One region of the Bacillus stercoris genome, then DNA from elsewhere that is predicted to be linked to it. Evidence: riboswitches for the same ligand, from Rfam matches in the RefSeq annotation. Region 1 holds a riboswitch; each other region holds the start of a gene.
The links. A riboswitch is a leader RNA that binds a small molecule or an ion and turns the genes downstream of it on or off. The one in region 1 is predicted to bind thiamine pyrophosphate.
Positions count from the first base shown of each region.

Region 2: another riboswitch for thiamine pyrophosphate. It lies ahead of ylmB (N-formyl-4-amino-5-aminomethyl-2-methylpyrimidine deformylase); the one in region 1 lies ahead of thiU (HMP/thiamine ABC transporter substrate-binding protein ThiU).
Region 3: another riboswitch for thiamine pyrophosphate. It lies ahead of tenA (thiaminase II); the one in region 1 lies ahead of thiU (HMP/thiamine ABC transporter substrate-binding protein ThiU).

Region 1 is NZ_CP121861.1:2,949,914-2,954,969, reverse strand. It holds gene QA442_RS15365 (ABC transporter ATP-binding protein) at 1-256, opposite strand, end outside; gene QA442_RS15360 (ECF transporter S component) at 243-842, opposite strand; gene thiU (HMP/thiamine ABC transporter substrate-binding protein ThiU) at 844-1,446, opposite strand; TPP riboswitch at 1,544-1,656, opposite strand; gene ykoG (two-component system response regulator YkoG) at 1,758-2,444, shown strand; gene QA442_RS15345 (sensor histidine kinase) at 2,448-3,812, shown strand; gene QA442_RS15340 (PepSY domain-containing protein) at 3,809-4,489, shown strand; gene QA442_RS15335 (PepSY domain-containing protein) at 4,581-5,056, shown strand, end outside.
Region 2 is NZ_CP121861.1:2,735,842-2,740,897, forward strand. It holds gene pgeF (peptidoglycan editing factor PgeF) at 1-716, opposite strand, end outside; gene QA442_RS14210 (YlmC/YmxH family sporulation protein) at 879-1,124, opposite strand; gene ylmB (N-formyl-4-amino-5-aminomethyl-2-methylpyrimidine deformylase) at 1,207-2,487, opposite strand; TPP riboswitch at 2,572-2,673, opposite strand; gene QA442_RS14220 (ABC transporter ATP-binding protein) at 2,684-3,478, opposite strand; gene sigG (RNA polymerase sporulation sigma factor SigG) at 3,625-4,407, opposite strand; gene sigE (RNA polymerase sporulation sigma factor SigE) at 4,547-5,056, opposite strand, start outside.
Region 3 is NZ_CP121861.1:3,101,280-3,106,335, forward strand. It holds gene thiG (thiazole synthase) at 1-392, opposite strand, end outside; gene thiS (sulfur carrier protein ThiS) at 389-589, opposite strand; gene thiO (glycine oxidase ThiO) at 589-1,698, opposite strand; gene tenI (thiazole tautomerase TenI) at 1,682-2,299, opposite strand; gene tenA (thiaminase II) at 2,274-2,984, opposite strand; TPP riboswitch at 3,064-3,172, opposite strand; gene QA442_RS16215 (monovalent cation:proton antiporter family protein) at 3,234-5,056, opposite strand, start outside.

The DNA.
Region 1 (5,056 bases):
TTTCGGTGGTTTCAGCGTTTGTGACCGGCTTTTGAAATAGAAAGACATGTCCGGACTGAATGCCGTCGCAAGCTTCCGGATATAGACCGTTTAAACAAAGGGCGAGCGAGCTTTTACCGCACCCGCTGGGGCCTAGCAATAAAACACATTCTCCTTTTTGAAGCTCAAACGAAATATTTTGAAAAACCGGTTTCTCGTCTTCTTCATAAGAGAAGCTGAGCTGGTCAACTGTCAGAAGCTCGTCAAAGGCTTGCATGTTCTGACGCCCGCTTCCGTTTCTTTTTCAGTTCCTTTCCGAGTGCCATTCCGTTTAACACACCTGTATAAGCGAGAGAGTCGCTGACGGCTTTTCCGAGAAGCCCCGCCAAGAGCGCGCCGGAAATGAGACGGATCACAAGCATAATGAGCAGATAACCTGGTGAATAGGCTGCATAGCCAGAAACAAAGAGATCGTAGATAAAGCTGGCTACTGAAGATCCCATTCCGGCCAGCATAAGGACAGGGAGAGAGTATGCTTTCCAGCGTGTTGCAAGGAATACAGCTTCAGCCCCGAGTCCTTGAACAATGCCGATGACGATGACCATCGGGCCAGACGGATTTCCCAGCAGGCACTCAACGAGAGCGGCAATGATTTCAGAAACGAGCGCCGCACCCGGTTTTCGAATGATGTATGCGGCGATGACCGAAACGATAAACCAAATGCCGTAAATCGGTTCATAGGCAATTGGCCCAAACATACCTGCAAGCACGTTTCCGAAATGTGTAAATAATAAATAAACAACGGCAAATACGATACTGATAACGGACATGATGACAATTTCTTTTACTTTCCAGCTTTTCATGTTATCCCTGCTTTCTGTTTTTTCTTGATGGGCTGTTAGCCGAAAGATTCACAGTCATGGTGATGTGGTTTGTTTGCTGCTCAGCCATGCGGAAAACGGCTTCCAATGTTCTGAATACGTCATGGGCATCCCCGTCAAGCTCGCTCGCGTAATGGACACCCTGTACAAAAGTACCTTGGGCTTTTGCGATGTCGACAGCCTTCATAATCAATCCCATATAATCCGGCTCATTCATTGGATAAAGCGCAAATTGGCACGGCGCTTCCGCGTTCAAGCCTCGGACAGCATCTTCATTGACACGCTTATTGTCTTTGGAAAGATATGTATCTCCCTGAGTGTCGCCCGGGCACCCAATGGAAAACGTGCCACTCATGACGATGTGTGTCTCGCTGTTTGCTGCATAAAGGTAAATGGCTTTTGCGGCATCGAATACATGATCAATCGATCCGCGTAACAACGTGCTGATATGGTCGGTTTTCGTCCAAACCTTGGACGTATCTGTTTTTTTCAGCGCAGACTTGATCACACTGATAAAATCATCCGTCATCGGATATAAAGAGAAGCGAAAACCGGCGATTCTGCTTGTACCGCACATATGCTCCATTTCTAAAAGCCTCCTGTTTTTTGGATAAAATAAAAAACTGCATATCCTAAGGGAATATGCAGTCATAGATCGATTAAGCGCACAAAAAAATACACCATTCGGTCAACCTGCACTTCCCCACGCTGGTATTATCCAGATCGGGTCATAAGGGATCAAAACGCGATTCTCCCGCGTTTTATCTCAGCCAAAACAGCACCCCTAGTGCTTTCCGTATACAATTTTTTATTTTGACATCATAATAGATGATAAGAATCATTTTGTAAACAACGAAATCATTTTTTTCATATAGGGACAGGAGAGGATGATCACATTTGGACAAAGGACACATATTAATTGTGGAAGATGAAGAAAAAATCGCCAGGGTTCTGCAGCTTGAATTGGAATATGAAGGATACGGCGTGACCATTAAACACAATGGAACAGAAGGCCTGAATGCGGCCGCGGAAGGCGGGTATTCCTTGGTGCTTCTTGATGTCATGCTGCCGGGGCTCAGCGGACTAGAAGTGCTGCGCCGCTTGAGAAAAACGGATCAACAGACACCGGTCATTTTATTAACGGCGCGAGACAGCATTCCTGATAAGGTAACAGGTCTGGATATCGGTGCGAATGACTATGTCACCAAGCCGTTTGAAATCGAGGAATTACTTGCGAGAATCAGGGCGGCGCTACGCCAAAATGGAACAAAAACGGAAGAAATCGGCACCTTTCTTACATATGACGATTTACGGGTGAACGAAAAAACGCGTGAAGTGAGACGCGGAGACAAAGAGGTGGAATTAACGCCGCGGGAATTTGATTTGCTCGTCTACATGCTAAAGCATCCGCAGCAAGTGCTGACACGGGAGCAAATTCTAAGCGCGGTATGGGGATTTGATTATATCGGTGATACAAATGTCGTAGACGTCTACATAAGATACATCAGAAAAAAACTGGACTATCCTTACGAAAAACAGCTGATCCATACGATTCGCGGGGTCGGCTATGCCATTAAGGGGTAAACGATGAAGCTGAAAACCAAGATTCATCTGTACACATCAATATCACTGTTGATTTTATTAATTTTGGTTCATACCGCAGTATATCTCATTTTTTCGTCTGCGCTGACATCAAAGGATGCGGCCCGGCTTGCTGATGAGACGGATAACATGGCCGAAGCGCTGCATGCTGCTGAAACAGAAGGAGTGGCTATGCAGGACATGCTGCAGGCCTACCTGCCGGCAAATGGCATGGTGCGTGTAGTGAATGGTGATCAAAAAGCCATCATGACGATCACAAAAGAAAAAGCGTATAAAGATTTTCCTCTCTCTTTTCACAGCGGGGAAATGGCAGATGTGAGGAATCATGACGGCAAGCTGTTTGCTGAGGCTGCAATTCCGGTGATTTGGACCGATGGACAAGTGGTTTCTCTTCAATTGGTGGAAAGGCAGGAGAATACAGAAGAGAGCCTGTTTCTGTTGAAAATCATCTTAATCGCTGCAAGTGCCGCTGTTTGCATTGCTTCTTTTTTTGCCGGCAGCTTGCTCGCCCGCCGTATTATCAATCCGATCAGACGATTAATGATGACCATGAGAGACATACAGCGAGAGAAAGCATTCAAAACGATTTCTTTAGAGGGACAGTCGCACGATGAATTGTATCAAATGGGGCTGACATTTAATGAGATGGCGATGATGCTGAAAGAGCACTACGATAAACAGCAGCAATTCGTTCAAGATGCTTCACACGAATTAAAAACTCCGCTCACCATTATAGAAAGTTACAGCAGCCTGATGAAGCGATGGGGGGCAAAAAAGCCGGAAGTGCTTGAGGAATCGATAGAAGCCATTCATGCAGAAACGGTGCATATGAAGAAACTGACCAATCAGCTTTTGGCGCTGGCCAAAAGCCATCAAGGACTCGAGGTTGATCTGAAAACAATCGATTTGATTGAAGTGTCGCGCGCCGTCACGCAAACGCTCCAGCCTGTCTATCAGCGCGACATTTTACTCGAAACAGATAAAAAGAGCCTGCCTGTAACAGCTGATGAAGAACGCATCAAGCAGCTGCTGACCATTTTGCTCGATAATGCCATAAAGTATAGTGAAAAAGCCATTGTGATATCAGCCGGAACGAAGGATGGACAGCCGTTTCTGTCAGTAAGGGATGAAGGTATCGGGATACCTGAGGAACATATCCCGCATTTGTTCGAACGGTTCTACCGGGCAGATGAGGCACGGAACAGAAAAACAGGCGGAACGGGTTTAGGCCTTTCCATTGCCAAGCAAATCGCCGATGAGCATGGCATTGAGCTATCTGTCAAAAGCAAGCCGGGACAAGGAACAGCTGTCACCATGCAATTCAGTGAACAGAATGGGGGAGGCCGATGAACAAACCAATAAAAGCAGTATCTTTTGCTGCAGCAGCAGTTTTAGCCGTTACCATCTGTACGTTTCTCATCATTCGGCATACCCATGAGGACGTACTTTCAAAAGAGGCTGTCATAAAAAAAGTCGAAACCTCTTATGAAGGCAAGGTCACGAAATCAACACAGTCAAAGGATAAAAAAACATATGAAATGACCCTTGAAAATCCCAAGGGAACTTATTTTCTAAAAGCTGACGCAACATCAGCTGACATTCTTTCAATGAATAGAGTAAAAGCGATGAATCCATCTGTTATGACAGAAAAAGAAGCCGAGCATCTCGCGCTTAAGCGGGTGCCGGGTACGGTCAAAAAACGAACACACAAGAATCGCGTTGCCACATATATCATTCATAAAGAAGACGGAAAAACATACGAAGTGAAGGTAGATATGCAGACAAAAACAGTCTTGTCTGCCGATCAAATCAGCAATAAAGACCAACAAAAAACACCGATTACGAAAAAAGAAGCCAAAACAATTGCAGAGCGAGAAACGGGCGGGACAGCGGATGACGCAGATCTCGAAGAAAGTGAGGGCACTCTCATCTTTGAAGTGGATGTTGATCTTCCTGATGATAAAGAAGCGACAGTGAAGATCAATGCCTACACAGGTAAGGTAGCTAACATTGTCTATGAAGACTAAAGGTTTCTCATCAAATTCTCATCTTGCTCTCGTTTTCCTTTCATGTTGAGTGTGTAAACTGTACTCATACAAAACAAAGGAGGACTCACAAATGCTCAAGAAAAGATGGATGGTCGGGCTTTTAGCAGGGTGCCTAGCGGCTGGAGGATTCAGCTACAACGCGTTTGCCAAAGAAAACAATGGAAACAGTCAGCCTTCTTCTAAGACGGATGCACTCACTGAACAACAAGCAGAATCAATTGCTAAAAAAGTTGTTGCCGGCAACGTAGAAGACATTGACAGAGAGCTTTACAATGGCAAAGAAGTCTATGAAGTGGAGATTGAAAAAGCGGGTGAAGACTACGACGTTTATGTAGATATTCATACAAAACAAGCGCTTAATGACCCGTTAAAGGAGAAAGCAGAACAAGTTGCCATAACAAAAGAAGAAGCGGAAGAAATTGCTTTAAGGCGAACAGATGGAACCGTAACAGAAAGTAAGCTGGACGAAGATGACGGTGTTTACATCTATGAAATTGAAATCCAAACGAAACAAGGAACTGAGACAGAATTTGAAATTTCCGCAAA
Region 2 (5,056 bases), 210 kb from region 1:
TTTGCCAAACCGCTGTCTATCAGTATGAGGCGGTTCAGCTCTTTCAAATCAAGCTGATATTGTGCCATTGCCGTCTGATTAACGGCACGGTCTGCTGAAACCGGCAATGCGCGGACAGCATCCATGACACGGTCATCTACCGTATAGCATGCTCCGCTGATAGATGGGCCAATAACAGCCTGAATATCTGAAGGATTTGAACCTTCCTTCTCAGTCCATTGCTTCACCATTTCTCTGCCAATCTGTTTGACAGTGCCTTTCCACCCGGCATGGGCAACTCCGACAAGTGATTTAACCGGATCATAAAAGAAAAGAGGCACACAATCAGCAAAGCATAATGCTAAAAATACATTTTTTTCGTTGGTATAGAGCCCGTCCGTTGCTTTTAGCGCTGTGTGATACTCACGGGCGCCTTTTCCCCTATCCCTCTGCGTCACTTTCTGAACGCGATTATCATGTGTCTGATCAGCGAATACCCAAGACTGCAAATCAGTATTAAACATATCGGCAATATATTCACGATTTTTAACTACATCTGCATCTTTGTCATGAACGTGCAATCCTGTATTTAACGATTCAAAAGGCTTTTGGCTGACACCGCCGTTTTTCGTCGTAAATCCGGCAATGACTTCTTTGTTGTTTTGATTCGTTTGAGCCCAGTCTTGTATCATGAGTGTCGAGGGTGTGGTAAGACTAAATGGGTGATATGTATTCATGATGATCCAACCTTTCGACAAACATTTAAAAAAGCGGAATTTCCCACTTATTTTACCACATCTTTCTGCATTCGTTGAGCGCCGATTTGCATATTTCTAAATGAAATGTGCCGGAAGAAACGAGACTTCCGGCATTTGCCAATCCGCGGCAGAAAAGCAGGTTTATGCATGCGGTTCACTTAATCGGACCAAGATTACATCTTCCCCGATTTTTACTATATTTCGCCATGGAATGACCAATTCCTCTTCTTTTCCAAAAAATCCGAGAACTTTCCCATTTCCTCCTAGTATGATCGCCTGAATTTTACCAGTGGTCACATTGATATCAATATCACCAATACTCCCCAGCTTTTTTCCGTTTGAGACATTGACGACATCCTTCACCTGAAATTCTGAAATGCTGATCATTCCATCACGTCCTTTTTCCGTCCTTTTGTTCAAGTATATGAACGGGCAGGCTGAACCTTGTCAGCAAGAAGAAATTTTCATTTCATTGTTCTTTTTTCCGGCTGCACCAGCTCATGATAAAATCGAGGATAATTTTTGTATACTCTACTAGCTGCTCAATCGATACCTTCTCGTTCACGGAGTGTGCATTGTGCAGATCGCCAGGACCGTATATCACGCATGGAATACCGGCATCATACAGCCACCCACCATCTGTAACCGATTGAGAAACGTCAATAATTGGACTCTCCCGCTTCACTTTCTCATGAGAGGCAGTAAGCGCTAAGACGCCTGGGTGGCCAGGGTCAACTTCCAATGCCGGAAAAATTTCTCCTCTGTCTTCAATCATCGATGAGCCTCCCCACTTAAATACGGGGCGGTTTTCCCTAAGCCAAATATCACTGTCACTCAGCCGATTGACGTAATCTTCTATTTCCGCTGCCACTTGGTCATGGGTTTCATTCGGATAAAAATGGACTGTGATCCACAGCCGGCATTCGTCCGCTATAAAAGCCGCATGTCTGCCGCCTTCTATAACAGCCGGGTTAATTGTATTTGTTCCAGGTTTAAAGCCGGGATAACGTTTCATAATGGACCAGTGGCGCTCAAGTTCACCGAGCCCCGCAATGATTTTCGCCATTTTTTCAATTGCGCTTGCTCCGAATGTTCCTCCGCCTGCGTGAATCATATTTCGTCTCGTTCCATCATGAAATGTTTGACTGCTTTTGATTTCGATCCAGCCTGTAATGACACCGCCTTGGCCTTGAATATGCATATCGCTCGTATCCGCGACAATTGCAAAATCAGCGTGGTAGCCCCTCTTGCAGCATTCAAGCGTGCCAGCTTCTCCAACTTCCTCCCCGATAACCGATTGCAGAATCAGATCACCGGGAAGTTCAATGCCTGCTTCACGAATTAATTTGACAGCAAACAGTACACATGCCATTCCGCCCTTCATATCGGAAGCGCCTCGCCCGATTAAGAGACCGTTTTTTTCAATTGGATGAAATGGATCGTGCTCCCATTCCTCATCCTCTTTTACCTCTGCCACATCTACATGGCCATTGATGATCAGGCTATGATAATCTGCTGAACCTGTTCCCTTTAGCTGGCCTACAACATTGGGGTCTCCAGGGTACACATCCCATTTGTCGATCGAAAATCCTAATTCATTTAAAAATCCCGAAATCCATGACTGAATCCCCTCTGTATTTCTTGCAGGCGGAGCAGGTGTTTGATAAGAAATCAGCGTTTTTGCCAGCTGAATAAGCTCCTCCTTTTGTTCTTCCACTTTTTTGAGCAAAGAGTCTATTTGTTGATCCAATCTAATCCGCTCCTATTCTTCAAAAATAAAAAGCCGCTTCAAGTTATGAAACGGCTCAATAAAAACAAACAGAGTCCTATGCACTCTGTTTCTTCACCGCTTCCCTCCGCTGGCATGATCCAGATCAGGTCAAAAGGGTTGAGACAAAGTCTCTCTCAGCTTCGCAAAGCACCCCTAGGATGAATCTATGTGTTTGTCAGGCATTCGTTATCGGCTCAGCTCTTGTTAAAAACGGCCGATCTTGGTTCCATAATACATGGATTGGCGTATCAAAAAAAGCGGAAAGTATTTGATCAGTAAGCATTTCCTTTATTTCTCCGGCTCCAAAGACCTCTCCCTGCTTTAATAAAAGAGCTTTATCAAAGACAGGCAAAATTTCCTCAGCATGATGAGTCACATAAAGGATAGATGGTGCATTTTCTTTGTTTGCAAAGTATGTAATCGTATCTAACAACTTTTCCCGGGCAATAAAATCCAGCCCTGTGCCTGGTTCATCCAGTATCAGCAGCTCCGGATCGGCCATTAGTGCTCTTGCAATCAATGCTCTTTGTTTTTCCCCTTGAGAAAGGGTTTCATAGCGACGGTCGGCATATTCAATTGCTCCCAAGTCCTCTAACAAACCAATCGCTTTTTCCCTTATTTTCTTACTTGGTGTTTCATATAATCCAATCGAAGCGTAAGCTCCGCTCAAAGCAATTTCAAAGGCTGAATCTGCCGGGTACAATTTTTGCTGAAGAGCTGCTGAGACGAGGCCAATTTTACGTCTGAGTTTTTCCCCAAGCTCTGTTTTGCCAAATTCATGGCCAAGCACCTGCATCTCGCCTGATGTTGGAAAATAATAAGAGCAAAGCATATTTAACAGTGCTGTCTTCCCGGCGCCATTTAGGCCGTAAAGCACCCAATTTTCCTTTTCTTCCACCTTCCAATGAATATCCCTCAGTATCCATTTCCCATTCCGTTTTAATGAGACATTGTCAAGCTGCAAAATCATCGTGGTCCTCCTCTTGATTGCCTTTTTAATTGTTTTAATTTTCTTAAAACTTTGTACAAACTAGGATACCTTATTTTTTCCAAAACGTAAACCATCGGTAAACAATAGAAAAGCCTTTAAAACAAAATCGTTTTAAAGGCTTTTCATTATTGATGAATATTTTTATTCATTTGTTTGATAGCCGCTTTTTCAAGTCTGGACACCTGTGCTTGGGATATTCCGATTTCCTCGGCAACTTCCATTTGGGTTTTCCCTTGGAAGAATCGCTTTCTCAAAATCATTTTTTCCCTATCGTTCAGCCTTCTCATGCCCTCTTTTAAAGCCAGCTCTTCAATCCATTGTGTATCTGTATTGCGCTCATCACTGATTTGGTCCATCACATAAATCGGGTCTCCGCCGTCGTTATAGATCGGTTCAAATAGAGAAACCGGATCCTGAATGGCATCAAGCGCAAATACAATTTCCTCATGCGGTACTTCAAGAACTTTTGCGATGTCTTCTGCAGTCGGCTCCTTGCTTGTCTCACTGATTAACCGCTCTCTTACCTGAAGCGCCTTGTAAGCGATGTCCCGGAGTGATCTTGAAACACGGATCGGGTTATTATCGCGTAAATACCTGCGGATCTCTCCGATAATCATAGGTACAGCGTATGTTGAAAACTTAACATTGTGGCTTAGGTCAAAATTATCAATGGATTTCATTAGTCCGATGCAGCCGACTTGAAATAAGTCATCAACATACTCCCCTCTGTTATTAAATCGTTGAATGACACTTAAGACAAGACGCAAGTTCCCATTTACAAGCTTTTCTCTTGCTGAATCATCGCCTTCATCCTGCAGCTGCCTAAACAGCTTTCTCATCTCTTCATTCTTGAGTACTGGTAATTTGGAGGTATCCACCCCGCAGATTTCGACTTTATTTCTCGACACTTTTTTCCCTCCCTACAGGAGCTGCTGTACACCGTTAAGTATCTCCTTGGGTGGGAAAAATATGCACTGCACTCAGGCCGAAAAACTGTCGAAATCAGGAAATCCCTGTAAAATCAAGGGGTTCTACCCATAAAATTTTTTACACCATTTTGTTGAACTCTTTTCTCAATCTTTTTATAATTCGTTTCTCAAGCCGTGAAATATAGGATTGTGAAATCCCCATCATATCCGCTACATCCTTTTGGGTTTTTTCTTCTTCACCGACAAGCCCAAACCGCAGCTCCATAATTTGCTTTTCCCTCTCATTAAGCTGTTCAAGCGCTTTTTTCAAAAGCTTTTTATCTACGTTAGCTTCTATGTCTTTAGTAATGATGTCATCGTCTGTGCCGAGCACATCAGAAAGCAAAAGCTCATTGCCGTCCCAATCAATATTAAGCGGTTCATCAAAGGAAACCTCTGAACGGATTTTGTTGTTTCTCCTCAAATACATCAGAATTTCATTTTCTATACAGCGGGAGGCATAGGTCGCCAGCTTAATTTTCTTTTCTGGATTGAATGTATTCACAGCTTTGATCAATCCGATGGTACCGATGCTGATTAAATCCTCTATATTAATTCCCGTATTTTCAAATTTACGGGCGATATAAAC
Region 3 (5,056 bases), 150 kb from region 1:
GGGAGGACAATAAAGCCCTCTTCAAGAAGCTGTTCAGACGCTTTTAATGTTTCAACAGGGTCAGGCAGCAAGGAACGGCTGCATCCGATGACTTCAACTTTAATCATGTCACAAAGGCCTGACGCTTTCGCCAGCCTTGCAATCCGAACCGCTTCTTCAGCAGTGCTGGCGCCCGCTGTATTCGGCAAAAGCGTATATTGGGATAAATCAAGCTGTTCCAAAAAATTCGGCTGAGATGCTTCAAAAATGTTCATTCTCCGCACAGCAAATGTTAAAATATCAGACTCGGAAACAGCTACTGCTTCCTTTTGAGTTTCAAACGATGGGTATTTCCCCGTGCCCAGCAGCAACCTTGATTGAAATGTTTTTCCGCCAATTGTTAACATGCTCATCCGCCTCCTACAAAATGGACAATTTCAATGACATCGCGATCACAAAGCTCAACCTCGTGATAACGTTCTTTCCCAATTATTTCTTTATTTCTTTCCACGATAACGATTTTATTTTCGAGCTGATAAGACGCCAGCAGGTCTTGAATTGTACCTGCGTCTTTTTCCCACTTCACGTCTTTACCGTTCAGCTGTAGCATCATATCTGAACCGCCTCCTTGCGATCAATTCGGAATGCGTGCAGCCAGTCTTGGTTGACCTCTTTATTCATGATGAGATCACTGATCAAAGCGCCAGTTGCAGGAGCAAGCAGGATCCCATTTCTGAAATGGCCCGCCGCAAATAAAATACGGCTGTCCTCAGGATGTCTGCCGATGTACGGTTTTCCATCCTTTGTTCCCGGCCGGAGTCCCGCCCAAAAACGATCCACCTTCATATTTTGTATAGCCGGCAGCATGGTTTTCGCTTTTTTCATAACCGACTCCAATCCGCCAAGATCAGGTGTTTCACTCCAGTCCCCAGGCTTCATTGTCGCGCCGACAACAAGTCTGCCGCTTTTTCTCGGTACGATATAGCAATGGTCATGATAAAGCGTTTTTGTCAGCGGGATATCATCATTCCAAACGGACAGGCACTCCCCTTTTACAGGAAAAAATGTGTTGTTCAGCCCGAGCTGTTTAAAAAACACCCCGCTCCACACCCCGCTGGCAACGACAACATGATTAGCCCATACATCTCCGCTCGGGGTCTTGATGGACAGAGCTTCACCGTCACGTTCGACATGCAGGACAGGCGTATGCTCAAAAATCTCCGCCCCAAGCGCTTTCGCTGCTTTCGCATATGCCTTGCAAACGTAATAAGGCTCAACATGCACATCATCCTGGATAAAAGATGCACCCAAGATGTCACCAGACGCATGCGGCTCTTTTTCTAAAACCTCTTCTTTTGTATACCAGGTGACAGAGTCCAAATCGTCCATCTGTCTCAGCCTCAGCACATCTTCTTCAGAAAATGCAAGCTTAAACATACCGCCGTTATGCTGCCTGATGTCCACACCGGATAATGCATAAAGCTCTTCTTCCAGACCTTTGTACAGACGCTGGCTGTGCATAGCGAAATCAAAAAACGCGTCACGTTCCTCGCATTCGGCATGGGCGCCCAGCATTCCGGCAGCGGCACTTGTCGTTCTGCCGCCCATTGTTCCGCTTTCAAATAATGCGATGCTTTTGTTTTCCTTTGCCAAATGATAAGCAATCGCGGAACCGATAATTCCGCCTCCAATCACCACTGCTTCATAATGCCTTTTCATAGCGCATCTCCTTTAGCTTGCGGGAATATCGTCTGGCTGCTTCCAAGGGCTCAGCGGCAGAGAAAATTCCTGACATGACAGCGATGCCGTCCGCCCCTGCTTGTTTTACGTCTCTTACCCTTTCCGGTGTCATCCCCCCGATGGCTATGACCGGGATGGAAATCCGCTGTTTGATATCTGACAGCAAAGACACCCCTCTGCCTTCAAGGCCCTTTTTGCAATCCGTTTCAAACACATGGCCGAACAGCACGTAGTCGGCGTCTTCCTTTTCTGCTTGAACCGCTTCCTCCAGTGAATGCACCGACCTCCCGATATGAAGGTGTGGAAACCTGGCTCTGACCTGCTTCGGTGAAAAGCTGGTGCTTGGCAGCTGTACGCGATGAATAGTAGAAAAAAGTGCAATATCCACGCGCCCGTTCATCACCAGTTTTCGTTTATCTATACCGCCTTTAAAAATAAGCTCGAGCAGTTTCAAAATATCCGCCGCCGATTTTGAGCGTTCACGAATATGAATAAAATCAACTTCATTCTGAATCGTAATGATGGTTCTCGCTAACTCTTCTACCGGCTTGCTGTCATCCGTTATGGCGTGAAGCTCCACATTCCTCCACCTCTTTTATGGCGCTGTCAGACCAGCCTTCTTTTCGATAGGCCATTCCCCAAAATTGATATTCATAGTAGCTGGAGATGACAAAATTCTCTTTCATCTGTGCACGCACTTCCTCCGTGCTGTTTTCCGCCAGCTCATCAAAGCGGTTGATTTGCTCCTCGACCTGTTGTCTAAACCAGTCACCGCCGTACGTCCCAATCCACTTTTGATAAATCGGATGCCCTGGATCGCAATGCAGCAATTTCTCACCAACCTCGTAATAAAGCCAGTAGCATGGCAGCAGGGCCGCTAAGATTTCTGCGAAATTCCCGCTCAAAACCGAACGGTACATATGGGATGTATAAGAGTACGCCGTAGGAGACGGCTTAAACGCCTTACGCTCTTCCTCGCTAATTTCCAACAGCTCGGCAAACTCGCGATGAAGCGCCATTTCCGCCTCATATGTACCTTGGGCATGGCTTGCCATCCGCCCCGTTGTATAAAGGTCCTTCGCATAAGCAGCGCCAAATGACTGCACCTTTGCAAAATGCGTTAAGTAATAGGAATCCTGAAGCACATAGTATTTAAAACGGTCAATCGGAAGCGTTCCGTCACCGATTCCTTGAACGAACGGATGGACAAAGCTCCCCTCCCACCATTCTGCGGCTGCGCTGCGACATTCTTCTGAAAACTTCACAAATCATTCCCCCTCTGATAAATAAAAAAACCACTTTCCCGCAAGGAAAAGTGGTTTGGAATTGGCATAGTAAAATAACACAAATACCGCTCCACTTCCCTACGCAGGTCTGAACCTGTTCAAGTTATGAGGGTCTAAAAGTCACACTTTTATCTCAGCCCTTATGAAGGACACCCCTAGTGGTTAAACGAATACATATTGAATTGTTCTGCACCTCTATATTAACACGAATCCTTATTTGGTCAAGATTTATCCTTCCAATGTTTTCTTAAGATCCGTTACATATCCCCGAGATCCGGTGACAATTAAGCGGTCTCCAAGTTTCAGCCTTGTATCCCCATGAGGAACGATGCTGTCTACACCTCTGAAAATCCTGACAAAGATGACGTCGCCGGTTAAAGGGAATTCCCGTAATATCACACCGTCGTATTTACTGTTCTCCATATTAATTTGATACAGGGAAGACTCCTGGTTCGTGAGCAGCTTCATGACGCCAGGCGCTTCAATCAGAGCGCGGAGCAGCGTTTTTGTCGACAGCAGAATAGAAAAGATGCTGATTCCCTGCTCCTTCAGAACTGCTTCATGCTCCGGTGATCCTACGCTTGCAATGACTCTTTCTGTGCCTTTTTCTTTTGCAAGTAATGCAATGTCTGCATTCATATCTTCATTCCCGGTCGCCACAACGAGGATATCCGTTTCAAAAATGCCGAGTGATTCAAGCGTCTCGTGTTCATAGTCAGAAATTGTTTCAACAGCAAACACTGATTCCGACAGCTTTTCCTCTGCATTCTCTTGGTAGACGTGCACAACACGCACGTCATACTCTTCCTCTGGCAATTCAAGTGTGACAGGCAAAGTCATTTGATTGGCGCCGATGAACGTAATCGTCTTTTTCTCCTCCGGCTGCTCTTCCCGTTTGTACAACTTTTTAAAACAGATCGGCGTAAAAATACTTGCGATGACAGCTACTAAAATGAGCGCTCCTGACATATTTGCGCTGATCACGTGAAGCTGCTGGCCGATTGTTGCAGCGGCAATCACGAGCGAAAGCGTTGATGTCAGCAGGAAACCGGACGCGAAAATGGTTCGGTTATCATACCACTTCTTTAGGTACATGACAGGAATGATTTTGCTCACTAACAGCGCCAGAAGCAGAAGCGGGATCATGATTAAAATTGTTTTATCCTGGAAAAGAGTCCAAATATCAAGCTTCACACCGACCATCACGAAGAAAATCGGTATTAAGAACCCATAACCGAATGAGTCTAGCTGCTGAACAAGTTCTTTGTTTGGCGAAAGCAGGGAAACAAGAACCCCCGCTAAGAAAGCGCCGAGAATATTTTCCGCCCCAAGTGATTCAGACAGGGCAACGAGTACAATAATTAACGTAAAAATGGCACGCGTCCCAATCTGGATCGTCCCTTTTGACATGGATTGAACAAAAGAGCGATGTTTGAAGACCCTGCCAAAAAAGTAAAGCACCACTCCGGCCGCAAACAGGATCATCAGGAGCCACATGTTTCCGCTGTCCTCTCCGTATAAAGAAGAAAAAACAGCAAGAAGAATCATCGTAGCCAAATCAGCAATAACAGCAACGAGCAAAATAATCTGCCCGATATTCGAATTCATGATCCGTTCTTCTTTTAATGTTGGAACGACAACGCCTAACGAAATCGTTGAAATAATCAGGGTCATCAAAAATGCATTTTGAATAAAACCCGCCAAGACGAAGCCATAGGACAGCAGCAATGATAAAATAAAAATACCGACGAAAATAATAGATGCCGCAGCAAACGTATTAGGCGCTTCCTTACCGTTCGGCAGGAGCTGCTTTTTCTTCCCTTTCTCAAAAGATGAAAAATCAATTTCAAGCCCGCTTAAAAACATTAAAAAGATAAATCCGAGCATAGAGAGTGTTTGGAGCCAGGTGTCACCCTCCACAACTAAATTAAGGCCGCTTTTCCCAATAATCAGCCCCATAATGATTTCAGCAACAACAACCGGGATGCTGAGTTTAAACCGATGCAAAAGGATGGGTGTCAAAAATGCAACGATAAGTACAACAACTAAAG